4 regions of the Oharaeibacter diazotrophicus genome follow, and region 2 is predicted to be linked to each of the others. Evidence: predicted binding sites of a transcription regulator. Region 2 holds the regulator's gene; each other region holds the start of a gene.
What was found. The regulator PhoB, encoded in region 2, activates phosphate uptake and scavenging genes when phosphate is short. The targets are predictions, from matches to a motif close to TGTCATNNANCTGTCAT.
Positions count from the first base shown of each region.

Region 1: the regulator PhoB is predicted to act here: its motif matches at 3,442-3,458, upstream of olsB (l-ornithine N(alpha)-acyltransferase).
Region 3: the regulator PhoB is predicted to act here: its motif matches at 5,508-5,524, upstream of EDD54_RS14805 (DUF2794 domain-containing protein).
Region 4: the regulator PhoB is predicted to act here: its motif matches at 3,107-3,123, upstream of EDD54_RS04940 (esterase-like activity of phytase family protein).

Region 1 is NZ_SNXY01000007.1:151,470-158,654, forward strand. Features, by position in the region: gene EDD54_RS09225 (hypothetical protein) at 1-1,721, opposite strand, end outside; gene EDD54_RS09230 (GtrA family protein) at 1,935-2,336, shown strand; gene olsB (l-ornithine N(alpha)-acyltransferase) at 2,343-3,290, opposite strand; gene EDD54_RS09240 (TerC family protein) at 3,557-4,546, opposite strand; gene dnaK (molecular chaperone DnaK) at 4,966-6,864, shown strand; gene EDD54_RS09250 (hypothetical protein) at 6,944-7,185, shown strand, end outside.
Region 2 is NZ_SNXY01000006.1:68,437-75,621, reverse strand. Features, by position in the region: gene EDD54_RS00535 (substrate-binding domain-containing protein) at 1-800, shown strand, start outside; gene pstC (phosphate ABC transporter permease subunit PstC) at 919-2,379, shown strand; partial or broken gene EDD54_RS23760 (DUF3333 domain-containing protein) at 2,376-2,837, shown strand; partial or broken gene pstA (phosphate ABC transporter permease PstA) at 2,835-3,698, shown strand; gene pstB (phosphate ABC transporter ATP-binding protein PstB) at 3,734-4,555, shown strand; gene phoU (phosphate signaling complex protein PhoU) at 4,594-5,301, shown strand; gene phoB (phosphate regulon transcriptional regulator PhoB) at 5,320-6,018, shown strand; gene EDD54_RS00505 (NUDIX domain-containing protein) at 6,089-6,679, opposite strand; gene EDD54_RS00500 (DeoR/GlpR family DNA-binding transcription regulator) at 6,802-7,185, shown strand, end outside.
Region 3 is NZ_SNXY01000008.1:546,754-553,938, reverse strand. Features, by position in the region: gene EDD54_RS14825 (ABC transporter ATP-binding protein) at 50-760, shown strand; gene EDD54_RS14820 (ABC transporter permease) at 773-3,346, shown strand; gene EDD54_RS14815 (Bax inhibitor-1/YccA family protein) at 3,567-4,349, shown strand; gene EDD54_RS14810 (GNAT family N-acetyltransferase) at 4,496-5,026, shown strand; gene EDD54_RS14805 (DUF2794 domain-containing protein) at 5,053-5,481, opposite strand; gene acs (acetate--CoA ligase) at 5,912-7,185, opposite strand, start outside.
Region 4 is NZ_SNXY01000006.1:1,042,858-1,050,042, reverse strand. Features, by position in the region: gene EDD54_RS04950 (L,D-transpeptidase family protein) at 1-411, shown strand, start outside; gene EDD54_RS04945 (DUF6898 family protein) at 524-775, shown strand; gene EDD54_RS04940 (esterase-like activity of phytase family protein) at 858-3,050, opposite strand; gene glyA (serine hydroxymethyltransferase) at 3,376-4,680, shown strand; gene EDD54_RS04930 (hypothetical protein) at 4,760-5,326, opposite strand; gene nrdR (transcriptional regulator NrdR) at 5,543-6,013, shown strand; gene EDD54_RS04920 (SPOR domain-containing protein) at 6,036-6,866, opposite strand; gene EDD54_RS04915 (YbaN family protein) at 7,033-7,185, opposite strand, start outside.

The DNA.
Region 1 (7,185 bases), on a different contig from region 2:
CTTGCGAGCCCCTGCGGCGCACGCCCTGCCAGCGCCCGGGTGTCGGCGTCGTGCGGGCAGAGCGCGAGGGTGCGCGCCCCGGCGGCGTCGAAGGGCCGGCGCCCGTCGTCGGCGAACAGGATGGCGTCGGCGGCGAGGACGCCCTCGACCGCCGTCGGGAAGGGAGCGGCGAGCACCGGCGACGCCGTCCGCAGCAGGAGATGCGGGCCGTAGGCGGGCGGGGCGACCACCAGCCCAGGCGGCAGGGCGGCGAGGGTCTCGCCGAGCGCGGCGAGACATTCGGCCGTCGCGACGGCGGCGACGCGCTGCAGCCGCCGCTGGGTGCCGTCGAGCGCGAGGTCGCCCGTCAGGGCCCACAGCAGCGGCGCCGCCAGGACCCAGGCGTTGTGTAGCAGCGGCGCGGCGGGATGGCGCGGCCCGAGGCCGTTGCGCGCGATCACGGTGCCGGCGACCGTGATCGCGACGGCCGCGGCGATCTGGGCGATCGCGAGGTCGCCCTGCCGCCACAGCGCCATGACCAGGCTGGCCGCGAGGCTCGCGGCGAGCAGCACCGGCCCGTAGGAGCGTCCGCGGCGGGACACGGCGGCGGCGACGGTCGCGAGCACGAGGGCGACGGCCGGCCCGGCGAAATGGCCCGGTAGCTGCCACGGTGTCAGCCGCGCGACGTCGAGGACGCTCCGCGCCGCGGTCGCGGTCTCGACCGAGAGCGCGCCTGGGCGCGGATCGGCGCCGATGGCGTCGAGCCAGCCCGGGAAGGCGGCCGCGACCACGGCGACCAGCACCGAGACGACGCCGGCGACGCCGGCCCCGCGCAACAGGTAGCCGGTGGCGCCGTCGGCGGGACCGCCGCGCAGCACGCGGGCGATGGCGGCGGCGCCGAGGCCGCCGACCGCGGCGGCGACGAGATGCACGGCCGAGAGCCGGTCCGTGGCCGGGACGCTCCACCGCGCCGGCGGGACGCAGAGCAGGAAGAAGACCGCGACGGCGGCGGCGAACGCGATGCCGTAGGCGGCGAAGCCGCGGCGCCAGCGGTCGCCGTCCCGGATCCAGGCGAGCGCCGGCACGGCGCCGGCGAGGAGCATCGGCACCGGCGTCCCGGGTCCGATCGCGATGGAGGCCGCGACGAGGACGCCGGCGGCGGCCGCGGCGCGGGCCGAGCCGTCGGCGCGCACGAGGGCGGCGAGCGTCCAGGCGAACAGGACGGCGTGGAGGGTGTCGACGCCGAGATGGCCGGGCGCGAACAAAGCGAGGGCGGGCGGCGACAGCACCACGAGGACGAGCGCGGCGGCGGCGGCGACGCCGTCGGCGAAGCGCAGCACCGTCGCGACGACGCCCCAGCCGAAGAGTACGAAGGCGATCGGCGGCCACAGGTTCACCGCGAGGAGTTCGGCGGCGGGTCGGCCGGCGGCCGGATCGAGGGCGAGGATCAGGGTGGCGAGCGGCAGGTCGGCGAGGCGCGACCACGGCAGCATGACACCGGGCGACAGGCCGAGCCGCGGCTCGAGGAGGTCGTACCAGCCGCGTCCGCCGAGGAACTCGCGGACGGCGACCAGACGCATCGCCGATTCGGGGTCGCCGAGGGCGGCGAGCGCGGGCAGCCAGCCGCCGGCGGCGACGAAGACCGCGAGCAGGAACAGCACCACGGCGGGCAGCGGCACGTCGCCCGGAAGGGCGCGCGCGGATGGGGCGGCGAGCGTGACGGCGCTTCGTTCGGGGGGCATCGACCAGGGACCGGGAGCGGACGCCAACGACCCCCGTCCGCAGGGGCAGGGTTAGCTTGCCCTTAACGGGATGAGGAAAAGGTAAAGGCGAACCCGTGGCGGCCGTCGCCGCCGGGCCGGACGGACCACGATGCGCAACCCCTCCACCGCCGCCGAGCGCGCCGCCGCGATCCCGAGCCGTCGTCGCGGCACCGTCGCGCGGGGCCGGGCGCGATGACGCCGGCGGATCGGTTCGGGCGCTACGCGCGCTTCCTGGTGGTCGGCGGTCTCGGCTTCGCGGTCGACGCGGGCGCGACCGAGCTCCTCGTCCTGGCGGGGCTGCCGGCGCTCGGCGCACGGGTCGCGGCGATCGCGCTCGCGATGACGACGACCTATCTCCTCAACCGCCGCCTGACCTTCCGCTCGGACCGGCGCGGCGCGGCGCTGCTCGCCGAGGGCGGACGCTACTTCGCGGTGGCGATCGGCGCCGCCGCGTTCAACTACGCCGTCTTCGCCCTGGTGCTGACCATTGTACCGGGGATACGCCCGGCGCTCGCCGTCGCCGTCGCCTCGGTGGCGGCGATGGTGCTGAGCTATCTCGGCTATTCGACGCTGGTGTTCCGGCGCCGACCGTGACCGCGATCAGGCGGCGTGACGGCCGGCGTCGGCGCCGTAGTAGCTGACGTAGCGCGAGGAGATCGCCGAGACCGGCAGCACGATCATGACGTCGGTGGTGCCGAACTGGCGGTCGACCACGGCGCCGTCGCCGATGCGGGCACCGAGGCGGAGATAGCCCTTGATCAGCGGCGGCAGGGCGTGGAGGGCGGCGCGGGTGTCGATCGCCTCGCGCGGCATCAGGTTCATGTCGACCCGCCGCTCCGGCAGCGCGGACACGGCCCACTCGCCGGCGGCGCCCGCGTTGTGGTGCAGGAACGACAGCGGCAGGGCCAGCGCGGCCGGGTCGGTGCCCTCGAGCGAGGCGCAGCCGATCATGACGTCGAGGCCGTGGGAGAGCACGTAGGACCAGATGCCGTGCCAGAGCAGCTCGACGGTGCGCTTGTTGCGGTAGGGCTTCAGCACGCAGGAGCGGCCGAGCTCGAGGAAGCGCAGATCTCGGTGGCGGGCGACCAGCGGCGCGAGATCGAACTCGCCGGCGGAGTAGAAGCCCTGCCGGGCCTCGGCGACCTCCTGGCGGAGCAGGCGGTAGGTGCCGACGATGCGCGGCATCGGCTTGCGGAAGCGGCGCTGCAGCACGTCGTCGTGGTCGAGCACCAGGAGATGGTCGCAGACCGCGTCGAAGGCGTCGCGGTCGCGGCGCGAGGCGAGGGTGGCGGGATCGGCGATCGCCGCCATCTCCTCGTAGAAGACGGCGTAGCGAAGCGCCTGGGCGGCGCGGATCTCGCCCTGGGAACGGGCGAGGCGCACCTCGAGCGGGCCGATCCGCCCGAGCGTCTCGGGCTGGGGCCGGCGGATGGCGTCGGCGCGCAGGAGGTTCGGGAGCGAGACCGGGACCGAGCCGGGCGCGGCGATCAGCGGGGCGAAGCGGCGGGCGAGCGCCTTGGGAGCGAGGGCGCGGGCGGGCGACAGCATGCGGGCCATGGCGCCGACGCGGGCCGGATCCGACTTCTTCTCCACGTGACCTGTCCCCCCGATCGTCCGTCCGTCGTTCGTCGGATGGTACCACCGCTCCGACCCGTCGGTTAGACAGATCATAACTTGTCGGCGGTTCCGTGACAGCCGGCTGAAGGAAAGATGACGGCGGCGGTTTCCCGCCGCCGCCGAGGTCCGCCGACCCGGTAGAGGGCCGGGCCGGGGCGCGCGGGACCAGGCGGGGGCCCGGTCCCGCGCAGGCGTCGTCAGGTCTCGCGGGTGGCGAGGGCCCGGTCGCCGCGGGTGCGCCACAGCGAGGCGCCGATGCCGGCGGCGAGGATCGCGAAGGTCGCGCCGAGCGAGACCGCCGGCGGGATCTTGGCGATGCCGAGCATGTCGGCGGCGAAGATCTTCGAGCCGATGAAGATCAGGAGCACGGCGAGGGCGTACTTCAGGTAGACGAAGCGGTGCATCAGGGCGGACAGCGCGAAGTAGAGGGCGCGCAGGCCGAGGATGGCGAAGATGTTGGAGGTGTAGACGATGTAGGGGTCGGTGGTGATCGCGAAGATCGCCGGCACCGAGTCGACCGCGAAGATCACGTCGGCGAACTCGACCATCAGCAGCGCCAGGAGGAGCGGCGTCAGATAGGTCTTGAGCTTGCCGGTGGCGGGGTCGGGCAGGCGGACCAGGAAACGGTCGCCGTGGAGGTCGTCGGTCACCGGCAGACGGCGGCGCACCCACTTCAGCAGCGGGTTGGAGCCGACGTCGTGGCTGGCGTCGGCCGCCATGATCATCTTGACGCCGGTGAGGATCAGGAAGGCGGCGAAGACGTAGAGCACCCACGAGAATTCGGCGACGATGGCGGCGCCGGCCGCGATCATGATGCCGCGCAGCACCAGCACGCCGATGATGCCCCACAGCAGCACGCGGTGCTGGTGGATCCGGGGAATGCCGAAATAGGCGAAGATCATCGCGATGACGAAGATGTTGTCCATCGCGAGCGACTTCTCGACCACGAAGCCGGTGACGTAGGCGAGGCCCGCCTCCTCGCCGCGGGCGTACCAGAGCCAGCCGCCGAAGGCGAGGCCGAGGGCGATGTAGAAGCCGGAGAGCAGGAAGCTCTCGCGGATGCCGATCTCGCGGGCGTCGCGGTGCATGACGCCGAGATCGAGCAGGAGGAGGACGGCGACGGCGCCGAGGAAGGCCAGCCACATCCAAGCCGGCGTGCCGAGAAAGTCGAGATACAGGAATTCCATGGGGCGGGATCGCGGATGTCGGCGTGTGTCCGCTCGCGGTTCCGACATCGCGCGTCGCCGACCGCACGCGCCAGAGGGGCCCGGAACCACCTCAACCCCGCTCAGGTGGGAAGCGCGCGCGGCGGATGGAAGAGGCGGCTAGGTGAAAAAACGTACCGGCGCGGTGAAAGCGCCGACGCCGGCCCGCACGCGCGCCGCCGCGGCCGGGCGGGACGGGCGCGCGGGTGCCGTCACGGCGGTGTGAAAGGCCGACTTGCGGGCCGGAAAGGCCCCTCTTATATACCCGTCGAAACACGCGCCCGGCCGGTCGGTCGGGCGGAAACCCAATGTTTCTAATGGGGGCCGGCCGCATCGCGCGGCGATCTCCGGACGCCTCGGTGAAGGGGGTCCGGTCGGCCTGCTGGAGCGGAGTGAGAACCATGGGCAAGGTCATCGGCATCGACCTCGGTACGACCAACTCGTGCGTCGCCGTGATGGACGGCAAGAATGCCAAGGTCATCGAGAATTCCGAGGGCGCGCGGACGACGCCCTCGATCGTCGCCTTCGCCGACGGCGGCGAGCGCTTGGTCGGCCAGCCGGCCAAGCGCCAGGCGGTGACCAACCCCGAGAACACCTTCTTCGCGGTCAAGCGCCTGATCGGCCGCCGCTACGACGACCCGATGGTCGCCAAGGACAAGAAGCTCGTCCCCTACGAGATCGTGCGCGGCGACAACGGCGACGCCTGGGTGTCGTCCGAGGGCACCAAGTACTCGCCGTCCCAGATCTCGGCGATGACGCTGACCAAGATGAAGGAGACCGCGGAGGCCTATCTCGGCCAGCCGGTCACCCAGGCCGTCATCACCGTTCCCGCCTACTTCAACGACGCCCAGCGTCAGGCCACCAAGGACGCCGGCAAGATCGCCGGCCTCGAGGTGCTGCGCATCATCAACGAGCCGACGGCGGCGGCGCTCGCCTACGGCCTCGACAAGGGCGACAAGTCGCGCACCATCGCGGTCTACGACCTCGGCGGCGGCACCTTCGACATCTCGATCCTCGAGATCGGCGACGGCGTGTTCGAGGTGAAGTCGACCAACGGCGACACCTTCCTCGGTGGCGAGGACTTCGACATGCGGCTCGTCTCCTATCTGGCGGACGAGTTCCAGAAGGAGCAGGGCATCGACCTGCGCGGCGACAAGCTGGCCCTGCAGCGCCTGAAGGAAGCGGCGGAGAAGGCCAAGATCGAGCTGTCGTCGGCGACGCAGACCGAGATCAACCTGCCCTTCATCACCGCCGACGCCAAGGGGCCGAAGCACCTGACGATGAAGCTCACCCGCGCCAAGTTCGAGGCGCTGGTGGATGACCTCGTGCAGAAGACGATCGATCCCTGCAAGGCGGCCCTCAAGGACGCCGGCCTGTCGGCCGGGCAGATCGACGAGGTGGTGCTGGTCGGCGGCATGACCCGCATGCCGAAGATCCAGGAGATCGTGAAGCAGTTCTTCGGCCGGGAGCCGCACAAGGGCGTCAACCCGGACGAGGTCGTCGCGATCGGCGCCGCGATCCAGGCCGGCGTGCTGCAGGGCGACGTCAAGGACGTGCTGCTGCTCGACGTCACCCCGCTGTCGCTCGGCATCGAGACGCTCGGCGGCGTGTTCACGCGCCTAATCGACCGCAACACCACGATCCCGACCAAGAAGAGCCAGGTGTTCTCGACCGCCGAGGACAACCAGACCGCCGTGACGATCCGCGTCTTCCAGGGCGAGCGCGAGATGGCCGCGGACAACAAGATGCTCGGCCAGTTCGACCTCGTCGGCCTGCCGCCGGCGCCGCGCGGCGTGCCGCAGATCGAGGTGACCTTCGACATCGACGCCAACGGCATCGTCAACGTGTCGGCCAAGGACAAGGGCACCGGCAAGGAGCAGCAGATCCGCATCCAGGCCTCGGGCGGCCTGTCGGACGCCGACATCGAGAAGATGGTCAAGGATGCCGAGGCCCATTCGGCCGAGGACAAGAAGCGTCGCGAGGCGGTCGAGGCGAAGAATCAGGCCGAGGGCCTGATCCACTCGACCGAGAAGTCGCTGGCGGACTACGGCTCCAAGGTCTCGGCCGCCGACAAGTCGGCGATCGAGACGGCGATCGCCGACCTCAAGGGCTCGCTGGAGTCGAACGACGCCGAGACCATCAAGGCGAAGACCAACACGCTCGCCCAGGCGGCCATGAAGCTCGGCGAGGCGATGTACGCGGCCTCCCAGGGCGGCGCGGCGGAGCAGCCGGGCACCCAGGGCGACGACGTGGTCGACGCCGACTTCGAGGAAGTGAAGGACGACAAGAAGGGCGCTTGACCCGCTGCCACTTCTGCTACTTTGATCCCGCGGCCGGGCCGACCGTTTTCGGTTGGGCCGCGGGGACAGGGTGCGGGTCATGCGGCGCCGGTCGGCGGTCTTCGTCCTTTTCGTGTTGCTCGCCGGGTGCCAATCGAAGCCGGCCTCCTCCACCTTCGGTCCCGTCTATGACGGTCCGGTCGGCTATCCGGGGTTCGATCCGCCGGAGTGGATGCTCCAAGATTTCTGCGCCCAGGGCGACAGTTTCGATTTTTGTCAGGGCTTCACCATCGAAGAACAGCGGGCGATGCTGCTTGCTTACCGGCTGGAATTGGCGTTGCT
Region 2 (7,185 bases):
TCGACATCGCCAACGCCTCGCGCAAGATCAAGGACGAGGAAGTCGCCAACTGCAAGGCGAACGGCGTCTCCGAGATCCAGGAAGTGAAGTTCGGCTACGACGGCATCGTCTTCGCCTCGGACGCCAAGGGCCCCGACTTCGCCTTCACCCCGAAGGACGTCTTCCTCGCCCTCGCCGCCCAGGTCGTCGTCGACGGCAAGCTGGTCGACAACCCGAACACCAAGTGGTCGGACGTCAACGCCTCGTTCCCCGAGTGGGAGATCGCGGCCTACATCCCGGGTGAGAAGCACGGCACCCGCGAGGTCTTCGAGACCAAGGTCCTGCAGGCCGGCTGCAAGGCCACCGGCGCGCTCGACGCCTTCATCGCCTCGGGCCTGTCCAAGGACGACGCGGCCAAGGCCTGCGCCAAGGTCCGCAAGGACGGCAAGGCGGTCGACATCGACGGCGAGTACAACGAGACGCTGTCGCGCATCGACTCGAACAAGACCGGCATCGGCGTGTTCGGCCTCGCCTTCTACGAGAACAACAAGGACAAGCTGAAGGTCGCGACCTTCGAGGGCGTCGTCCCGACCACCGAGTCGATCGCCAAGGGCGAGTACCCGGTGTCGCGTCCGCTGTACTTCTACGTCAAGAAGGCGCACCTCGGCGTCATCCCCGGCCTCAAGGAATACGTCGAGTACTTCCTGGCCGACCAGATGATCGGCCCGCGTTCGCCGTCGGCCGCCAAGGGCCTCGTCCCGGCGCCGAAGACCGAGCGCAAGCAGTTCCTCGCCGACTTCCAGGCCGGCAAGACGCTCTGACGCCGTCGTCGCGGAGGCCGGTTCCGTCCGGGCTCCGCGATCCTCCGGCCGTCCGGTCGGTCCGCACCATCACCGCGCCCGGCGAGCCGGGCGCGGTTTTCACGAACTCGGGGGTTCCATGGGCTCGTTCTGGCTCCTCGTCGTCGTCGCGGCGCTCGCGGCGATCGGCCTCGTCGCCGGCCGCATCCGCGTCGGCACGCTCGCGAAATCCTCGGGTACGCCGCCCCATTCCAGGCCGGCCTACTACGGCAGCTATCTCGCGATCTGGACCGCGCTGCCCGCGGTCGTGCTGCTCGTGGTGCTGGCGATCGTCCGGCCGATCATCGTCGACACCGCCGTGCGCCAGCAGCTGCCGGAGGCCGCCACCGCCGACGGCGCCAACCTGTCGCTGACGATGGGCGTCATCGAGGAGGTGTCGCGCGGGCTGAAGGTGCTGAGCACCGAGGAGCTCGACAACCTCAAGCTCGGCCTCGTCGCCGCCCGGCCGCTGTTCGCCTCCAAGGGCATCGCGCTCGCCTCCGACGTGCCGCCCTACATGATCGCCGCGGCGCAGACGCGCAATTCGGTCGACGGCACGCTCGGCGTGATCCTCGAGACCGCCGTGATCGCGCTCGCCGGCTTCGGCTTCGTGTTCGCCTTCCTGAAGATCCGGCCGCGCCTGCGCGCCCGCGGATCGGTGGAGACGGTGATCCTCGGCGTGCTGATCGCCGCGTCCTCGGTGGCGATCCTGACGACGATCGGCATCGTCGCCTCGATGCTGTTCGAGGCGCTGCACTTCTTCAGCCAGGTCTCGCCGGCGAGCTTCTTCTTCGGCACCGTGTGGGATCCGCGCTTCGCCGCGGCCGGCTCCGGCGGCAGCCAGGGCCAGTTCGGCCTGCTGCCGCTCGCCTGGGGCACGCTCTACATCTCGGCGCTCGCTCTGCTGGTCGCGGTCCCGATCGGCCTGTTCGCCGCCATCTACATGGCCGAATACGCCTCCTCGACGGTGCGCAGCGTCGCCAAGCCGCTGCTCGAGATCCTCGCGGGCATCCCGACGATCGTCTACGGCTTCTTCGCCCTCGTCACCGTCGGCCCGGCGATCCGCGACTTCCTGGCGATCCCGCTCGGGCTCGGCCAGTCCGGCAACAACGTCGTCACCGCCGGCCTCGTGATGGGGATCATGATCATCCCCTACGTCTCCTCGCTGTCCGACGACATCATCACCGCCGTGCCGCGGGCGCTGCGCGACGGCTCGCTCGGCCTCGGCGCCACCAAGTCGGAGACGATCAAGCGCGTGGTGCTGCCGGCCGCCCTGCCGGGCATCGTCGGCGCCATCCTGCTGGCGGCTTCCCGCGCCATCGGCGAGACCATGATCGTGGTGCTGGCGGCGGGCGTGGCGGCGCGGATCAGCGCCAACCCGTTCGAGGAGATGACCACGATCACGGTCAAGATCGTGAACCAGCTGACCGGCGACCTCGAGTTCACCAGCCCGCAGACGCTGGTGGCCTTCGCCCTCGGCATCACGCTGTTCACCGTGACGCTCGGCCTCAACATCATCGCCCTCCACATCGTCCGCAAGTACCGGGAGCAGTACGAATGAGCGACGCGGCCCTCTCCCAGCCCGCGCCGGCGATGCGTTCGATCGCCGGCCGCGACATCGGCCTGAAGCGTCGCTACGCCGCCGAACGCCGGTTCCGCGCCTTCGGCATCGCGGCGATCACCATCGGCCTCGTGTTCCTGGTGGCGCTGTTCGCCTCGATCGTCTCGAAGGGCTACACCGCCTTCCAGCAGACCCGGATCACGCTGACGGTCGACTTCGACCCGGCGATCATCGCCCCGAACGGGGATCGGACGGCCGCGGGCATCATGTCGGGCGACGCCTTCCGCTTCGACACGCTGATGCAGAACGCGGTGATCACGACGCTCTCGCTCGACCCGGACGACGAGGATGGCCTCTACGACGCCCTCGACCTGTTCTCCAAGGGCTCGGTGCCGCTGCTGCGCCGGACCATCGCGGAGGACCCGTCGCTGATCGGCCAGAAACGCGACGTCGAGTTCTACGCCGACGGCAACATCGACGCCTTCGTGAAGGGCGCGATCAGCGCCGACGTCCCCGAGGAGCAGCGCGTCGTCAAGGACGCCCAGATCAAGGTGCTCCAGGAACTCCAGGCCGACGGCCACGTCCACAAGGCCTTCAACACCGGCCTGTTCACTTTCGGCAACTCGACCCGTCCCGAGGTCGCCGGTGTCGGCGTCGCCATCGTCGGCTCGTTCTGGATGATGCTGGTGGTGCTGGTGCTGTCGCTGCCGATCGGCGTCGCCGCCTCGATCTACCTCGAGGAATTCGCGCCGAAGAACCGGCTGACCGACCTGATCGAGGTCAACATCAACAACCTCGCGGCGGTGCCCTCGATCGTCTACGGCATCCTCGGCCTGTCGGTGTTCATCAACTTCGCCCACCTGCCCCGCTCGGCGGCGCTGGTCGGCGGCTTGGTGCTGACGCTGTCGACCCTGCCGACGATCATCATCGCCACCCGCGCCGCGCTGAAGGCGGTGCCGCCGTCGATCCGCGAGGCCGGTCTCGGCGTCGGCGCCTCGAAGATGCAGACCATCTTCCACCACGTGCTGCCGCTCGCCATGCCGGGCATCCTGACCGGCACCATCATCGGCCTCGCGCACGCCCTCGGCGAGACGGCGCCGCTGCTGATGATCGGCATGAAGGCCTTCGTGGCCGACGTCCCGACCTCGCCGCTCGAGCCGGCGACCGCGCTGCCGACCCAGATCTACATGTGGGCGACCGAGCCCGAGCGCGCCTTCGTGGAGCGCACCTCGGCCGCCATCATGATCCTGCTCGCCTTCCTGTTCGTCATGAACGCCGCCGCCGTGGTCCTGCGCCGCGCCTTCGAGCGCCGCTGGTGACCCGCCGCCCCCCCGTATCGTCCGGAGGATTTCCGATGACCGCCGTCCTCGCCGAAGCGCCCAAGCACCAGACCATCCGCACGCCCGACGCCGTGGCGCGTCCGGTCAAGGTCAAGGCTGACACCGTCAAGGTCTTCTACGGCCAGAAGCAGGCGCTGCACGGCGTCTCGATCGACATACCCGAGCGCGCGGTCACCGCGTTCATCGGCCCGTCGGGCTGCGGCAAGTCGACCTTCCTGCGCTGCATCAACCGGATGAACGACACCATCGCCGGATGCCGCGTCGAGGGCCGGATCGCCATCGACAACAAGGACATCTACGACCCGGATCTCGACGTGGTCGAGCTGCGCGCCCGCGTCGGCATGGTGTTCCAGAAGCCGAACCCGTTCCCGAAGTCGATCTTCGAGAACGTCGCCTACGGCCCGAAGATCCACGGTCTCGCCCGCTCCAAGGCGGACCTCGAGGAGATCGTGGTGACCTCGCTGAAGAAGGCCTCGCTGTTCAACGAGGTCAAGGACCGCCTGCACGAGCCGGGCACCGGCCTCTCCGGCGGTCAGCAGCAGCGCCTCTGCATCGCCCGCGCCATCGCGGTGTCGCCCGAGGTGATCCTGATGGACGAGCCGTGCTCGGCGCTCGACCCGATCGCGACCGCCAAGGTCGAGGAACTGATCGACGAGCTGCGCACCAACTTCACGATCATCATCGTGACCCACTCGATGCAGCAGGCGGCCCGCGTGTCGCAGCGCACCGCCTTCTTCCACCTCGGCGTGCTCGTCGAGGAGGGTCCGACCGATCACATCTTCACCAACCCGATCGAGAAGCGGACCCAGGACTACATCACCGGCCGCTTCGGCTGAGCCGCGCCGCAACGCCAGGCACGCTTCGGGAGGGTTCCATGGAGCACACCGTCACCGCCTTCGACCAGGAATTGCGCGATCTCGCCGGCCACGTCGCCGAGATGGGCGGCATCGCCGAGCGGCTGGTCGCCGATTCCGTCGCCGCCCTCGCCCGGCTGGACCAGTTCCAGGCCCAGCGCGTCGTCGACGCCGACCGCCGCCTCGACGAACTTCAGCGCCGCATCGAGGAGGAGGCCGTCCTCCTGATCGCGCGCCGCCAGCCGATGGCCTCGGACCTGCGCGAGATCGTCGCCGCCCTGCGCATCTCGATCGACCTCGAACGCGTCGGCGACCTCGCCAAGAACATCGCCAAGCGCGTCGCCGCCATCAACGGCGCCGGCCTGCACAAGAGCCTGTGGGTCGGTGTCGAGCACCTCTCCGACATCGTGCTCGAGCAGATGAAGGCCGTGCTCGACGCCTTCACCCAGCGCGACGACGCCGCCGCCCGCGCGGTGCGCCTGCGCGACACCGAGATCGACGCGCTCTACACCTCGATCTTCCGCGAGCTCCTGACCTACATGATGGAGGATCCGCGCAACATCTCGCAGTGCGCCCATCTGCTGTTCTGTGCCAAGAACCTGGAGCGCATCGGCGACCACGCCACCAACATCGCCGAAACCGTGCACTATGCGCTGACCGGCGCGCCCTACGGCGAGGAACGCCCGAAGGCCGACCTCAGCGCCATCGAAACCGTGACGCCGGCCTGAGCCGGCGCGGGGCGATCCATGACCAAGGTCCTGATCATCGAGGACGAGGAGCCGGTCAGCCTGCTCCTGCGCTACAATCTCGAGGCCGAGGGCTTCGAGGTCGAGCAGAGCTTCCGCGGCGACGAAGCCGAGATCCGGTTGCGCGAGATCGTGCCGGACATCGTCATCCTCGACTGGATGCTGCCCGGCCTCTCGGGCATCGAGCTGTGCCGGCGGCTGCGCCAGCGCCCGGAGACCCAGCGCACGCCGGTCATCATGCTGACCGCGCGCGGCGAGGAATCCGAGCGCGTGCGCGGCCTCGCGACCGGCGCCGACGACTACATCGTCAAGCCCTTCTCGGTGCCCGAGCTGGTGGCGCGCGTGAAGGCGCTCCTGCGCCGGGCCAAGCCCGAGACGCTGACGTCGGTGCTGGTCTCCGGCGACATCGAACTCGACCGCGAGACCCGCCGGGTCCGCCGCAGCAGCCGCGAGATCCATCTCGGCCCGACCGAGTTCAAGCTGCTGGAATTCCTGATGCGGGCGCCCGGCCGGGTCTTCACCCGCGAACAGCTGCTCGACGGCGTCTGGGGCCACGACGTCTACGTCGACGAGCGCACCGTCGACGTCCACATCGGCCGGCTGCGCAAGTCGATAAACCGCGGCACCTCGAAGGACCCGATCCGCACCGTCCGCGGCGCCGGTTACTCCTTCAACGAGCAGTTCGCCAAGCAGCGCTGAGGGCGGCCGTCGGGCCGCCGGCACCTTGGCGAGTTCGTGGTGGACCGGCAGGCCGCGGGCGCCCCACCGGTCAGCCCGCGTGCGGGAAGATCGCCAGCGCGGCGTGCTGCAGCAGCATGATCGTCTTGGCGTCGGCGATGCGGCCGTCGGCGACCATCGCCATCGCCTCGTCGAAGCCGACTTCCATCATCTCGATGTCCTCGCCCTCCGCGGCGACGCCGCCGCCGTCCGAGACCCGGTCGGCCGGCTCGTAGGGCGCGACGAAGAAGTGCAGCCGCTCGGTCACCGACCCGGGACTCGTGAAGGCCTCGTAGACCTTCACCGGCGCCCGCACCCGGAAGCCGGTCTCCTCCTCGGCCTCGGCGCGGATGCGCTCCTCCGGCGAAGCGGCGTCGAGCAGGCCGGCCGGCGCCTCGATCAGGAGGTCGTCCCAGCCGTTGACGAAGGCCGGGTAGCGGAACTGCCGGGTCAGCACCACGGTGCGGCGGTCGAGGTCGTAGAGCAGGATGACCGCGCCGTTGCCGCGGTCGTAGGTCTCGCGCGACTGACGCTGCCAGACGCCGTCGGCGCGGCGGAAGTCGAAGACGGTCTTCCGGAGGACGTACCAGTCGTCGGAGAGCACCCGGACGTCGTGAACCCGGACCCGGTCGGCCACCGTCATCGCACACCTCACACTTCATGAAATCGCACGAACGAGAACGAAATTGCCGTTCTTGCTTGCCTTCAGGGCACGGATACGGGATATTTCGTGCAGAGACAAGAATTTTCGTGAAGGCTCTCGTCATGCTCGCCAGCCAACGCCGCGCCCTGATCCTAGAGACGCTGGCCCGCGAGGGTCAGGTCGTCGCCAAGGTGGCGGCGGAGCGATTCGGGCTGTCGGTGGACACGATCCGGCGCGACCTGCGCGAAATGGCGGCGGAGGGACTGCTGCAGCGGGTCCACGGCGGCGCGCTGCCCGCTTCGCCGGCGCTGGCGGATTTCGCCGCGCGGCAGTCGATCGCCACCGACGCCAAGGACCGGATCGGCCGGGCGGCGGCGGCGCTGGTACGGCCGGGGTCGGTGGTGTTCGTCGACGGCGGCACCACCGCGGGCCGGCTCGCCCGGCACCTTCCGCCCGATCTCGCCGCGACCGTGGTGACCCATGCGCCGAGCGTCGCGCTCGAGCTC
Region 3 (7,185 bases), on a different contig from region 2:
CCATATCCGTTGACCGGCACCGACGCCGCCGCACCCGATATAGGACCCGATCTTGGAAAGACCGCAGATCCTCCTGTCCGACGTCGACCTCAGTCTGGGCAGCGGTGCCGCCCGCGTCCACATCCTGAAGGGTCTCGGCCTCTCCGTCGCCCCCGGAGAGAGCGTCGGCATCGTCGGTCCGTCCGGCTCCGGAAAGTCGACACTGCTGATGGTGATGGCCGGCCTCGAACGCGCCGACCGCGGCGGCGTCGAGATCGCCGGCGAGCGGCTCGACCGCATGGACGAGGACGCCCTCGCCCGCTTCCGCGGCCGCCGGATCGGCATCGTGTTCCAGTCCTTCCACCTGATGCCGACCATGACGGCGCTCGAGAACGTCGCCGTGCCGCTCGAACTCGCCGGCCGCCGCGACGCCTTCGCCCGCGCCGAGGCCGAGCTCGCCGCCGTCGGCCTCGGCCACCGGCTGCACCACCATCCCGCCGAGATGTCCGGCGGCGAGCAGCAGCGCGTCGCCATCGCCCGCGCCCTCGCCCCCGAACCCGCCGTGCTGATCGCCGACGAGCCCACCGGCAACCTCGACGCCGAGACCGGCGAGGAAATCGTCCGGCTGATGTTCGCCGCCAAGGCCCGCCGCGGCGCCACGCTGGTGATCGTCACCCACGACCGCGCCCTCGCCGACCGCTGCGACCGCCGCATCGCGATGCGCTCCGGCGAGATCGTCGAGGACGTCCGCCTCGCCCCGCGCGCCGTCGCGACCGTCTGACCCGGAGCCGAGATGAGCGCCTTCGTCGCCGCGCCGACCGCGCCGCCCTTCGCCGCCGCCCTCCGCTTCGTCCGGCGCGAACTGCGCGGCGGCCTTTCCGGCTTCCGCATCTTCGTCGCCTGCATCGCCCTCGGCGTCGCCGCCATCGCCGGCGTCGGCTCGGTGACGCGAGGCATCACCGAAGGCATCGCCCGCGAGGGCGGCACCATCCTCGGCGGCGACCTCTCCTTCACCCTCAGCCAGCGGATGCCCTCGTCCGCGGAGGCTGCCTTCCTGGACGGCCAGGGCCGGACCTCCACGATCGCGAGCCTGCGTTCGATGGCGCGCACCGGCGACGGCGCGACCTCGGCCCTGGTCGAGATCAAGGCGGTCGACGACGCCTATCCGCTGTCGGGCACGGTCGCCTTCGAGCAGCCGGTCCGGCTCGCCGATGCCCTCGCCCCGCGTCCCGACGGCCGCTTCGGCGTCGCCGTCGATCCCCTGCTGCTCGCCCGCCTCGACGCCGCCGTCGGCGACGCCGTGACGATCGGCCGGGCGACCATGGTGGTGACCGCCACGGTCGCCGCCGAGCCCGACAAGATCGGCAGCGGCATCGACTTCGGCCCGCGCGTCATGATGAGCCGCGCCGCCCTCGACGCCACCGGCCTCGTCCAGCCCGGCAGTCTCGTTCGGTGGCAGACCCGGCTGAAGCTCGCAGGCGAGCCGACCGACGAGCGGGTCGCCGCGGTGCGCACCGCCGTCGAGGCCGCGTTCCCCGAGGCCGGCTGGCGCATCGCCAGCCGCGACGACGCCTCGCCCGGCCTGAAGCGCAACGTCGAACGCTTCGCCGAATTCCTGACGCTGGTCGGCCTCACCGCCCTGGTGGTCGGCGGCGTCGGTGTCACCAACGCGGTCAAGGCCTTCGTCGACCGCAAACGCGACAGCATCGCCGCCTTCAAGGCGCTCGGCGCGCCGGGGGGCTTCGTCGTCGGAATCTACCTTATCGAGATCCAGGCGATCACCGCGATCGGTGTCGCGATCGGCCTCGCCGCCGGGCTCCTGCTCGCCACCTTCGGTGGCGACGTCCTCGCCGCGGCGCTCGACCTGCCGATCGAGATCGGCGTCTACCCCTCGGAACTGGCGCTCGCCGCGCTCTACGGCGTCGTCACCGCCCTCGCCTTCGCGCTCTGGGCGCTCGGCCGCGCCCACGACGTGCCGGTCGCGGCGCTGTTCCGCGACCGCGTCGCGCCCGAACGGCGCTGGCCGCGCTGGCGCTACCGCCTCGCCACCGCGGCGGCGGTGGTGGCGCTCGCCGCCCTCACCATCACCGCCGCCTACGACCGCTTTGTCGCCACCGTCTTCGTGGCCGCGATCGCGGTCACCTTCGTGCTGCTCGCGGGCGTCGCCCACGCGGTGATGGCGGCGGCGCGGCGGGCGCCGCCGGTGCGCTCGACGGGCCTGCGCCTCGCGCTGCGCAACATCCACCGCCCCGGCGGCCTGACCCTGTCGGTGATCCTGTCGCTCGGCCTCGGCCTCGCGCTGCTCGTCACGCTCGCGCTGATCGACGGCTCGCTACGGGCCCAGCTCACCTCGACGATCCCGGAGAAGGCGCCGAACTTCTTCTTCCTCGACGTCCAGTCGACCGACGCCGACGGCTTCGCCGCCCTCGTCGAGAAGACCGTGCCGGGCACCACGCTGGAGCGGGTGCCGATGCTGCGCGGCCGCCTGACCGCCCTGAAGGGCGTGCCGGTCGACAAGATCGACGCCCCGCCGGACTCCCGCTGGGCGCTCGACGGCGAGCGCGGCGTCACTTACGCCGACACCCCGCCGCGCGGCGGCGCGCTCGCCGAGGGCACGTGGTGGGCGAAGGATTATTCCGGCCCGCCGCTGGTCTCGTTCGAGGCCGAGCTCGCCGACCGCTTCGGCCTGAAGGTCGGCGACGACGTCACCGTCAACGTGCTCGGCCGCGAGCTCACGGCGCGGATCGCCAACACCCGCCGGGTCGAGTGGGAGTCGCTCGCGATCAACTTCGTCATGGTGTTCTCGCCGAACACCTTCGCCGGCGCGCCGCATTCGGTGCTCGCCACCGCCGCCCTGCCCGGCGGCGGCAGCCGCGAACAGGAGGCGGGGCTGATGAAGGCCGTCGTCGCCGCCTACCCGACCGCCACCGTCGTCCGCGTCAAGGACGTGCTCTCGGCCGTCAACGACCTCGTCGGCGACCTCGTTCTGGCGATCCGGGCGGCGGCGAGCGTCGCCCTGGTCGCCTCGGTGCTGGTGCTCGCCGGCGCCCTCGCCTCCGGCCACCGCCAGCGAATCTACGACGCGGTGCTGCTGAAGACCTTCGGCGCCACCCGCGCCCGGGTGCTCGCCGCCTTCGTCGCCGAGTACATGCTGCTCGGCCTTGCCGCGGCGCTGTTCGGTATCGTCGCCGGCACCGCGGCCGCCTATGGCGTGCTCGAGGGCATCATGAAGATCCCGCCGGTGCTCGACCTCTCGGTCGCCGCGCTCGCGGCCGGCTCCGCCCTGGTGCTGACGGTCGGCTTCGGCCTCGTCGGCACCTGGCGCATCCTCGGCCGCAAGGCCGCACCGGTGCTGCGGGACCTGTGAGCGGCGGCTTCGCGAGCCGCCTCTCGCCGGAGACTCGCGGCGGTAGCGGGCGTCCGGGCGGGACCTTCGGCGTCACATGACGGAAGTTTCATTGCGCCCTCCGCGGATTCACGGATTTCGCGCCCTTGTGAGGGGGGAATGTGTCGCCCATATTCCGGGACGAGGTCCGCCCGAACGGCGGGCCGCTCGCTTCCCAGAGGGTCAGAAAGGGTTACGGTCCATGGCATTCCCCGATCGCAACGCCCAGATGCGCTACGGCTCGGTGGCGCCCGACAGGGCCGCTGACATCGACCAGGGCCTCCGGTCCTACATGCTCAAGGTCTACAACTACATGGCCATCGGCCTCGTGGTGACGGGCCTCGCCGCCATCGGCGCCTTCAGTGCGGCGGTTACCACCGATCCGTCGAACGCGGTTGCTCAGGCCGGCAACATTTTGCTGACCGGCTTCGGCGCGGCAATCTTCACGAGCCCGCTGCGCTGGGTGATCATGTTCGCCCCGCTGATCGCGGTACTGTTCCTGTCCTTCCGCATCCACCGCATGAGCGTCGGCGCGGCCCAGGCGCTGTTCTGGGGCTATTCGGCCCTGGTCGGCCTGTCGCTGTCGTCGATCTTCCTGGTCTACACCGGCCAGTCGGTGGCGCAGGTGTTCTTCGTTACGGCGGCGAGCTTCGGCGCGCTCAGCCTCTACGGCTACACCACCCGCCGCGATCTCTCGGCCTTCGGCTCGTTCCTGATCATGGGCCTGTTCGGCATCGTGATCGCGTCGATCGTCAACATCTTCCTGCAGTCGTCGGCGCTCGGCTTCGCCGTGTCGGCGATCGGCGTGCTGGTGTTCGCGGGCCTGACCGCCTACGACACCCAGCGCATCAAGGAGATGTATTTCGAGGGCGACGACTACGCGACCACCGGCCGCAAGGCGATCATGGGCGCGCTGCAGCTCTACCTCGACTTCATCAACATGTTCGTCATGCTGCTCCAGCTGTTCGGCCAGCAGCGCGACTGACGACGATCCGGACCGACGACGGTTCGCCGAGGGCGCGGGAGACCATCCCGCGCCCTTTTTTAATGGTCGCAGCGGCGGAGAACTTGGCACCGCGGCGCCGGCGTGGTCGAAGGAGACCGTTCCGACAGCCTTCAGACCGGTCCGCCATGTCCGACGTCACGATCCGTCCCGCCACCCCGTCCGACCTTCCCGCGATCGCGGCGATCTACCGCGACGCCGTCCTCCACGGTACCGCCACCTGGGAACTCGATCCGCCCGACGACGCGGAGATGCTGCGCCGCTTCGAGGAGCTGACGGACGCCGGCTATCCCTATCTGGTCGCCGAGGCGGACGGCGTCCTCGCCGGCTACGCCTACGCCGGCAGCTACCGGCCGCGCGCCGCCTACCGCTTCACGGTCGAGAATTCGATCTACGTCGCGCCGGCCCTGCACTGCCGCGGCGTCGGCCGCCGGCTGCTCGCGGCGCTGATCGACGCCTGCACCGCCCGCGGCTTCCGCCAGATGGTGGCGGTGATCGGCGACAGCGCCAACGCCGCCTCGATCGGCCTGCACACGGCGGCGGGCTTCACGCCGGTAGGGGTAGCGCCCGCGGTCGGTTGGAAGCACGGCCGCTGGCTCGACCAGATGCTGATGCGTCGCCCGCTCGGCGACGGTGACGAGACCCCTCCCGTGGGCTGAGATGGGCGACGCGAACAGCCGACCGTTCAGGCGTCGACCAGCGACACGCTCTTGTCGATCACCCGGATCACACGGGAGAGGTCGGTGCCGCGCTTCAGGATGACGCCGGTCTGCGAGATCACGGCGTAGGCGCCCTGGCGGCGGGCGAGCTTGGGGTTCTTCTCGACGCGGTAGAGCGGCATCTCGGTGCTGCGGCGGAAGATCGAGAACACCGCGCGATCGGCGAGCGTGTCGATGGCGTAGTCGCGCCATTCCCCGGCGGCGACCATGCGGCCGTAGACCTTGAGGATCTCTGACAGCTCGTGGCGGTCGAAGGCAACGAAGGGTTTTTCGCGCGCCGGCGGTCCGGCGTGGGGAGCGTTCTGGAGGGGCGCCGTCCCGGGAGAGGCCGAACCGCGCGGGCGCAGCGGGATCAGTTCGGCCGAGAACCTGTCGTCGTCTGCAGCGTCTGCCAAACGCACCTCCCGAACCGGAGCCGCCCCGTCACCCGCCTGTCATGATCGCGCGGCGGGCAGGGCGATGCAAACGGAAAAGGCAGCCGCCTCACCGCAGCAGCATCGCGGCGACCAGAATCGCGACCACGGCCAGGACGGCGACCGGTCCCTCCGCTTCGAGCCGCACCGACCGTCCGAAGAGGACGAAGAGCCTGTCGCGCATCGTCCGATCCCCCTGCTCGCTTAGAGGGGCGCGAGTCTACGGCCGCGGTCGGGGCCTCGAGCGCTCCGCGGTCCGGAAGGCAAACTGGGAGACGCATACGCGGCGGGTTCGGAACGAGAAGATCGTTCCCGGCAATGAAGAAGGGCCCCGATGGAACGAAGCCATCGGAGCCCTTCAGTAGCATTCAACAAAGGCCGCGGCCCAATGAGGTTCGGGCCACCCGCCCTCTCACTTCAAATTCTGGCGGTTGTCGATCAGGTCGGTCACCACGGCCGGATCGGCCAGGGTCGAGGTGTCGCCGAGGCTGCCGAACTCGTTCTCGGCGATCTTGCGCAGGATGCGGCGCATGATCTTGCCGGAGCGGGTCTTCGGCAGGCCGGGGGCGAACTGGATCAGGTCCGGCGTGGCGATCGGGCCGATCTCCCGGCGCACCCAGTCCTTGAGTTCCTTCTTCAGCGCCTCGGTCGGCTCCTCGCCGGCCATCAGGGTGACGTAGCAGTAGATGCCCTGGCCCTTGATGTCGTGGGGATAGCCGACCACGGCCGCCTCGGACACCTTCGGATGGGCGACGAGGGCGCTCTCGACCTCGGCGGTGCCCATGCGGTGGCCCGAGACGTTGATGACGTCGTCGACGCGGCCGGTGATCCAGTAGTAGCCGTCCTCGTCGCGGCGGCAGCCGTCGCCGGTGAAGTAGAGGCCCTTGTAGGTCGAGAAATAGGTCTGCTCGAAGCGCTCGTGGTCACCGTAGATGGTGCGCATCTGGCCGGGCCACGAGTCGGTGATCACGAGGTTGCCCTCGGTCGCGCCCTCGAGGAACTTGCCCTCGGCGTCGACCACCGCCGGCTGGACGCCGAAGAACGGCCGCGTCGCCGAGCCCGGCTTCAGGGCGGTCGCGCCCGGCAGCGGGGTGATCAGGATGCCGCCGGTCTCGGTCTGCCACCAGGTGTCGACAATCGGGCAGCGCTGCTGGCCGACGACGTTGTGGTACCAGAGCCAGGCCTCGGGGTTGATCGGCTCGCCGACCGACCCGAGGATCCGCAGCGAAGCGCGCGAGGTCTTGGTCACGTGGTCGTTGCCGGCGCCCATCAGCGAACGGATCGCGGTCGGCGCGGTGTAGAAGATGTTGACCTTGTGCTTGTCGACCACCTGCCAGAATCGGCCGGCGTCGGGCCAGGTCGGCACGCCCTCGAACATCAGCGTGGTCGCGCCGTTGGCGAGCGGGCCGTAGACGATGTAGCTGTGGCCGGTGACCCAGCCGACGTCGGCGGTGCACCAGTAGACGTCGCCGTCGTGATAGTCGAAGACGTACTGGTGCGTCATCGAGGCGTAGACGAGATAGCCACCGGTGGTGTGCAGCACGCCCTTCGGCTTGCCGGTCGAGCCGGAGGTGTAGAGGATGAACAGCGGATCCTCCGCGTTCATCTCCTCGGGCGGGCAGTCGGCCGGCACCTTGGCGGCCTCCTCGTGGTACCAGACGTCGCGCCCCTCGGTCATGGCGATCG
Region 4 (7,185 bases), 970 kb from region 2:
AACATCAACTGGAACTCGGACGAAGCGGTCAACTACATGTTCCGCCAGGATCCGGGCGACCTCAATTCGATGGGCTCGGTCAAGATCGAGTTCCCCTCGCCGGAAGGCGTCTACATGCACGACACGCCCTCGAAGGGCCTGTTCGGCGAGAACGCGCGCTTCCACTCCTCGGGCTGCGTGCGCGTGCAGAACGTGCGCGAGTACGTGTTCTGGATCCTGAAGAACACCACCGACTGGCCGCAGGAGCGCATCATCCAGGCGATGACCTCGGGCGAGCGCATCGACGCGCCGGTGGCCGATCCGGTGCCGCTCTACTTCCAGTACGTCACCGCCTGGGCGACGCCGGACGGCATCGTCCAGTTCCGCGACGACATCTACCAGCGCGACGGCCTCGAGGTCGCCGCGCAGTGACGGCCGCCCGCCGCGACGCGGCGTGGCCGACGACACGACTTCCAGTGAAGGCCCGCCGGATCCAGCGTGATCCGGCGGGCCTTCGCGTCTCCGGATCGGGGAGGGCGGCGCCATGGCCGGACCGCGGGCCGACGAGATCTACTTCGAGCACACCGTGATCGGCCGGCAGGTCAAGGTCGCGGCGATCGACGGCGCGACGGGGACCGAGGTATCGATCGTCGGGCCGGCGTCGGCCGCGCCGCGCGACCTCGAGGCCTTGGCGCTGCGCAAGCTGCTGGTCCGGCTCGGACGCGGCGACGGCGGCGCGGGCGGACCCGGGGGCGCGGCGCCGGGCGGCGCACGGGGCGGCGGCATTCTCGCCTGAGCGGGCTGCGCCCGCTCGAAACGGAACGTGGCGCGCCGTGGTTCGGCGCGCCCCGTCGGGTCGTCGGTCGTATCGGCGCCGATCAGGGCGTCGGAAGCTTGCCGAGCTTCAGGAAGTAGGTTTCGCCCGAGCTGTCGTCGACGCCGTCGTTGTCGGTCACGACATAAGCATCGCCGGCCGCGTCCACGGTGAAGCCCTCGACCTTGTCGACCACGAAGCCGTGGAAGGCGGCGAGGTCGGGCACGAGGTCGCGGACAGCCGTCTTGGTCACGGTCGGGATCTCGGCGGCGCCGACCGCGGCCGGCACGAGGCCGGCGAGCGACACCGAGGTCAGGGCTTTCAGACGCGCCTTCGGGCCGATCTGGTTGTCGCGCTCGATCAGGACGAGGCGGTCGCCGACCGCGGTGACCTCGGACAGGCCGACCCAGGCGCCCTCGGCGGCGGCGTCGAGCGGGTAGTGCACCACGCCCCAGGCCTTGGTGGCCGGCTTGTAGGACAGCAGCTTGGTGGTGCCCTTCGGATCGGACTCCCAGCCGCGCTGGACCGCGAGCCAGACGGTCTCGTCCGCGCCGGCGCCGGTGGTGGTGACGCCCTCGAAGCCGTAGTTGGTCATGCCGGCGGTGATCTCGGCCGGCAGTTCGATCTCCTCCTCGATCGCGCCCTCGGCGGAGACCTTCAGCAGGAGGTTCTTGAGCTCCTTCTTCGGGTTGCCTTCCGAGGCCAGCCAGAAGCCGCCGCCGTCGCGGGTGGCGATGCCCTCGAGGTCGAGCTTCTCGGCCGGCTTGCCGCCACGGGTGACGGTGAGCGCGCCGGTGATCGTCGCCGGCGTGGTCTTGGCGTCGATCGTCAGGATGCGGCCGGTCGAATAGACCGAGTCGGAGACGGCGTAGAGCTTGCCGGCCTCGGCGTGGTCGGCGGCGAGGCCCGACAGCGCGCCGAACGGGATCGGCAGGCCGTCGGCGGTCTTCGCCGAGTGGATGGTCGGATAGGCCGGGGTGCCCTCCGCGCGGGCGTAGATCATGACGTGGGCGCGCACGCCGCCGTCCTCGACGAGGTCGGTCTCGTTGGCGGTGACGAGGAGGTTGCGCGCGGGGATCGCCAGCACGCCCTCGGGACCGATGCCCGACGGCAGGATCTGGAGGAGTTCGGGCGTGGCGCCGTCGCGGTAGACCGCGACCACCGAGGCGCGTTCGGAGGCGACGAACAGCAGGCGGTCGCCGTCGAAGCTGCCGGCCTCGACGCCCTCGATCTCGATGCCCTTCTTGTTGCGCTTGTCGTTGTAGTGGCCGAGCGCGACCACCTCGTGCTCGAGCGACGCGCCGGATTCGTAGACGACGGTGCCGTCCTTGTTCCAGACGGTGAAGCCGCGGGTGCCGCCCTTCCAGTCGCCCTCGTTGGCGGTGGCGAAGCGGTCGTCGTCGAGCCAGACGACGCCGTCGGGCTCGCGGGCGACGTCCTTCTTCGTGCCCGAGAGGTCGATCACGCCGTCCTTCTCGGTGTCGACTTGCTCGAGCGTCACCGTGCCGGCGGAGAAGTGGTTCACGACCTTGGCGGTGGCCAGGTCGATCACCACGAGGTGGTTGTTCTCCTGCAGCGTCACCACGGCCTCGTTGCGGCCGTTGATCGAGACGAATTCGGGCTCCGGATCCTCCGGCGCGACCGCCGCGAGGCCGGTGACGTCGACCTTGGCGAGGCCGGCGCAGGCCGGCAGGCCGCCGTCGAGCTTCAGCACGGCGACGAAGCCGCCCGGCAGCTGCGGCAGATCGCCCTTGGCGACCTCCTCGTCGCGCTCGTTCTCGATCGCGATCGCCATGTAGGCCTTGTCGGGCGAGACGGCGACGGAGTCCGGCTGGCCGCCGAGGTCGCAGGTGGACTCGACCGTCTTCGAGGCGATGTCTACCACCGCGAGGTGGCCCGACGGCTCGGCCTTGCTCTTCGACGTCACCACGCCGACCAGCGCCTTGCCGCCGACGACCTTGACCGACGTCGGCTCGCCGCCGAGGGCGACGAAGCCGGCGGCCTTCGGCGCGGCGGGATCGGTGATGTCGACGATGCCGACGCCCTGCTGCGGGCTGTCGGTGTAGACCAGCGTGTTGCCGTCGGCGGTCGCGGAGACGATCTCGGCGACCGACGGCTTGCCGCGGGCGTCCTCGGGGAGGTTGTCGGTAACCTCGAAGGTGGCGACGCGGTTGAAGACGGGCGCGGCGCCGGCTGCGATCGCGGTGGTCGACAGCAACGCCAGGGCGAGGGCGCCGCGAAGGGTCGTCCGGGTCATCGGGAGTGTCTCCGGTGGCGGGTGACGAATTGACACGTCCCTTGTTCCGGCGTTCGACGACAGGGCGATGACGGTCGGCGAGCCGCGGATTTCCACGGTCCGGCGCGGGCTTCGCAAATTTGGCTGAAGGCGACCCGCAGCAACATTGAAGCGACAGCGCGCGGGGGCGCTGCTAGCCGTTCGCCATGGCGCAAATGGCGGCCGTCCGCGTCGGGATGCCGGTTGTCGGGTTCTCCGCCCGCATGGTATCGACCGACGGAACCGGCCCGTCCGGCCACGGGACCAACGGGCCCCCGCGCGGCCCCCGATCGAACGGACACGAGAGATGTCGAGCACCCAGTCTGCCGATGCGAACTTCACCTCCGGCTTCTTCGACCGCTCGCTCGCCGAGGCGGATCCGGAGATCGCTTCCGCGGTCGCCAAGGAACTCGGCCGCCAGCAGCACGAGATCGAGCTGATCGCCTCGGAGAACATCGTCTCCAAGGCCGTGCTCGAGGCCCAGGGCTCGGTGCTCACCAACAAGTACGCAGAGGGCTACCCGGGCAAGCGCTATTACGGCGGCTGCCAGTTCGTCGACATCGCCGAGAATCTGGCGATCGAGCGCGTCACCAAGCTGTTCGACTGCAAGTTCGCCAACGTGCAGCCGAACTCGGGTTCGCAGGCGAACCAGGCGGTGTTCCTCGCCCTCGCCAAGCCGGGCGACACCATCCTCGGCCTCGACCTCGCCTCGGGCGGCCACCTGACCCACGGTGCCAAGCCGAACCTCTCGGGCAAGTGGTTCAACGCGGTCGCCTACGGCGTGCGTCCGCAGGACCACCGCATCGACATGGATCAGGTCCGCGCGCTCGCCGTCGAGCACAAGCCGAAGATCATCATCGCCGGCGGCTCGGCCTACAGCCGCGTCTGGGACTTCGAGGCCTTCCGCGCGATCGCCGACGAGGTGGGCGCCTACCTGATGGTCGACATGGCCCACTTCGCGGGTCTGGTCGCGGCCGGCTTTCATCCCTCGCCGTTCCCCTACGCCCACGTCGCCACCTCGACCACGCACAAGACCCTGCGCGGTCCGCGCGGCGGCCTCGTGCTGACCAACGACGAGGACATCGCCAAGAAGATCAACTCGGCGGTGTTCCCGGGCCTGCAGGGCGGCCCGCTGATGCACGTCATCGCCGGCAAGGCGGTGGCCTTCGGCGAGGCGCTGAAGCCCGAATTCAAGCTCTACATCAAGAACGTGGTCGAGAACGCGAAGGCGCTTGCCGAAACGCTCCGCCGCGGCGGCGTCGACATCGTCTCGGGCGGCACCGACAACCACCTGATGCTGGTCGACCTGCGCCCGAAGGGCCTGACCGGCAAGGCGGTCGAAGCCGCGCTCGGCCGCGCCGACATCACCTGCAACAAGAACGGCGTGCCGTTCGACCCGGAGAAGCCGACCATCACCTCCGGCATCCGCCTCGGCACCCCGGCCGCCACCTCGCGCGGCTTCGGCGTCGCCGAGTTCCAGGAGGTCGGCCAGCTGATCCTCGCCGTCCTCGACGGCCTGAAGGAGAACGGCGAAGAGGGCAACGGCTCGGTCGAGGCCGCGGTCAAGGAGCGCGTCCGCGCGCTGACCGACCGCTTCCCGATCTACGGCTGATCGCCGGTCGCACGACCGAACGACGCGAAAGGGGCGCCGCGGACCACCGCGGCGCCCTTCGTCGTTCCGGGCGCGGGGCTCACTGCGGCAGGGCGGCGATCTCGGCGAGGCGCTTGGAGAGGGTGTCGGAGGCGTCGGTGTCGTCGAGGACGACGTCGTCGACCACCGCGTGGCCGTTCTCGGTGACGACCACGAAGACGCGACGCGAGACGTGCTCGCGGGTGGCGGCGTCGTTGCCCTCGAAGCAGCGCATGTTCTTGAATGTGACGACGACCTCGGTTCGGCCGGCCGTGGTGGCGCCGGGCGCGACCTTGAGGTCCTCGAGCGGGCAGCCGTCCTGGCCGCCGACGATCGGGTCGTAGTCGAACGGCGAGCCGGTGGCGTCGTCCTCGACGTCGAAGGCCGGGTGCTTGGCGGCCTCGCGGTAGAGCGCGGCGATCCGGGCGCTGTAGACGCCGTCGAGCAGGGCCGGCGCGAAATAGTCGGCGTCGACGCCGTCCGGCGTCGTGGCGCCGGGATCGCCGTTGCCCCAGTTGGCGTACATGACGGCGACGATCTTCTCGACCGGGGCGACCGCGGGCGTCGCCGCGACCGCGGCGGCGGTTCCGGCGAGGAGGAGGGCAAGGGCGGCGAGCGTCTTCGGCATGGTGGCTGTTGCGTCGGATCCGGTTGGAGCGATGCGCGCACCGGCCGGGCGCGCCGGGCGGACGATGGCACGGGCCGCGGTCCGCCGTCGAGCGCGGCTTGGTTTCCGTGATCCCCGTCCGGGGAGGGCCGGACGGACTCCCGCCCGGGGGCGTCGGCGGTCTATCATGCGCGCCACGCGCCGACCGATTCCCGGCCGGCGGACAAGGACCGCTCGATGCGCTGCCCCTATTGCGGCAACGAGGACACCCAGGTGAAGGACAGCCGTCCGACCGACGACGGTACCGCGATCCGGCGCCGGCGGGTCTGCACGGCCTGCGGCGGCCGCTTCACCACCTTCGAGCGCGTGCAGCTGCGCGAGCTGACCGTGGTCAAGCGCTCCGGAAGGCGCGTGCCGTTCGACCGTGACAAGCTGGTGCGCTCGGTACAAATCGCGCTCCGCAAGCGGCCGGTCGAGCCGGAGCGGGTCGAGCGCATGGTCAGCGGCATCGTGCGTCAGCTCGAGAGCGCGGGCGAGCCGGAGGTGCCGGCCGAGCGCATCGGCGAACTCGTCATGGAGGGCCTCAAGAACCTCGACGACGTCGCCTACGTCCGCTTCGCCTCGGTCTACCGCGACTTCAGCGAGGCCAAGGACTTCTCGAGCGTCATCCACGAACTCGCCGGCGATCTCCCGCGGCGCGGGGACTGATCCCGGCCCGAACCGCCGACCCTCAGCGGATCGCGAGGGCCTGGCCGAGGTAGAAGGCCGGCAGGCAGGCGAGGCCGGCGTCCTCGACGCGGGTGCAGCGGTCGGCCGCGTCGGCGGCGTTGGTGAACGGGCCGGCGACGAGCAGCAGCTCGGTGGCGCCGCCGCGGTCGCGGACGGTTGCGAGGGCCTCGAGGTCGCCGAACAGGTCCGGCTTGTCGGCGAGCAGGCGCCGCCACGCCGCCTTGACCGCGGTCAGATCGCCGTAGCTGCCAAGCTCGATGCCGAATTCGGTGCGCGGCGCCGCCGTGACCGTGGCGCGCGTGGTGGCGACGTCGCGGCCGGTGGTCGTCACCGGCGGGACCGTCTCCGCCGGTCGGAGGCGCGGCACCGCCGGGGCGGGATCGATGCTGCCGGTCAGTGCGCCGAACTTGCCCTCGAGGCGCTCGATCCGCTCCGACAGGATGGCGAGTTGGTTGCGCAGCACGTCCGACGACTGCCTTAGCGCGGCGTTCTCGACGCGCAGCCGTGCCACTTCGCCGGCGACGTCGGTGGTGGTGCCGTCGGGCAGGGTGGTGACGTCGGATCGGCCACCCTCGGCCGGTGCGGCCGCCGCGAATCGGACGCCGACGTCGGGCGCGGTCGCCGGGGCGGCGACGGGGGCGGTCCGCGGGATCTCCTGCCGGGCAAGCGTCGGCGCCACCACCGGCCGTTCGCCGATGCCGAACACCATCGCCGTCACCGCGGCGACCGCGGCGAGGCCGGCGATGCCCGCCCAGACGGCGAGCACGACAACGTTCGGGCCCGGCTTTTCGCTGCCGAGGTCGTCGAACGGATCGTGGGCGTGGCCCTTCACGGCAAGTCCTCGTCCGGATCCGCTCCGGAAGTTGGCCAATTCTCCTGTCATCTGAGGGAAGTCGGCTGATTCTCTCAAGGCTCGCCACACGATGCGACCGCCGCCGGCGACGCTATTCCCCGGGAATGATGCGCCGCACGGGCCGTCGCGGTGTCCCGTGGCGGTTTCAGCTGTCGGGGCGGGTCAGCACGAAGATGCCGCAGGCGGCCATGGCGAGGCCGACCGCCACCGTGCCCGGCAGCCCGGGCCGCGCTCCGGCGAGGAAGCCGGCATAGCCGACGGCCATGCCCGCCGAGGCCATCAGCTTGGCGCCCGGCGC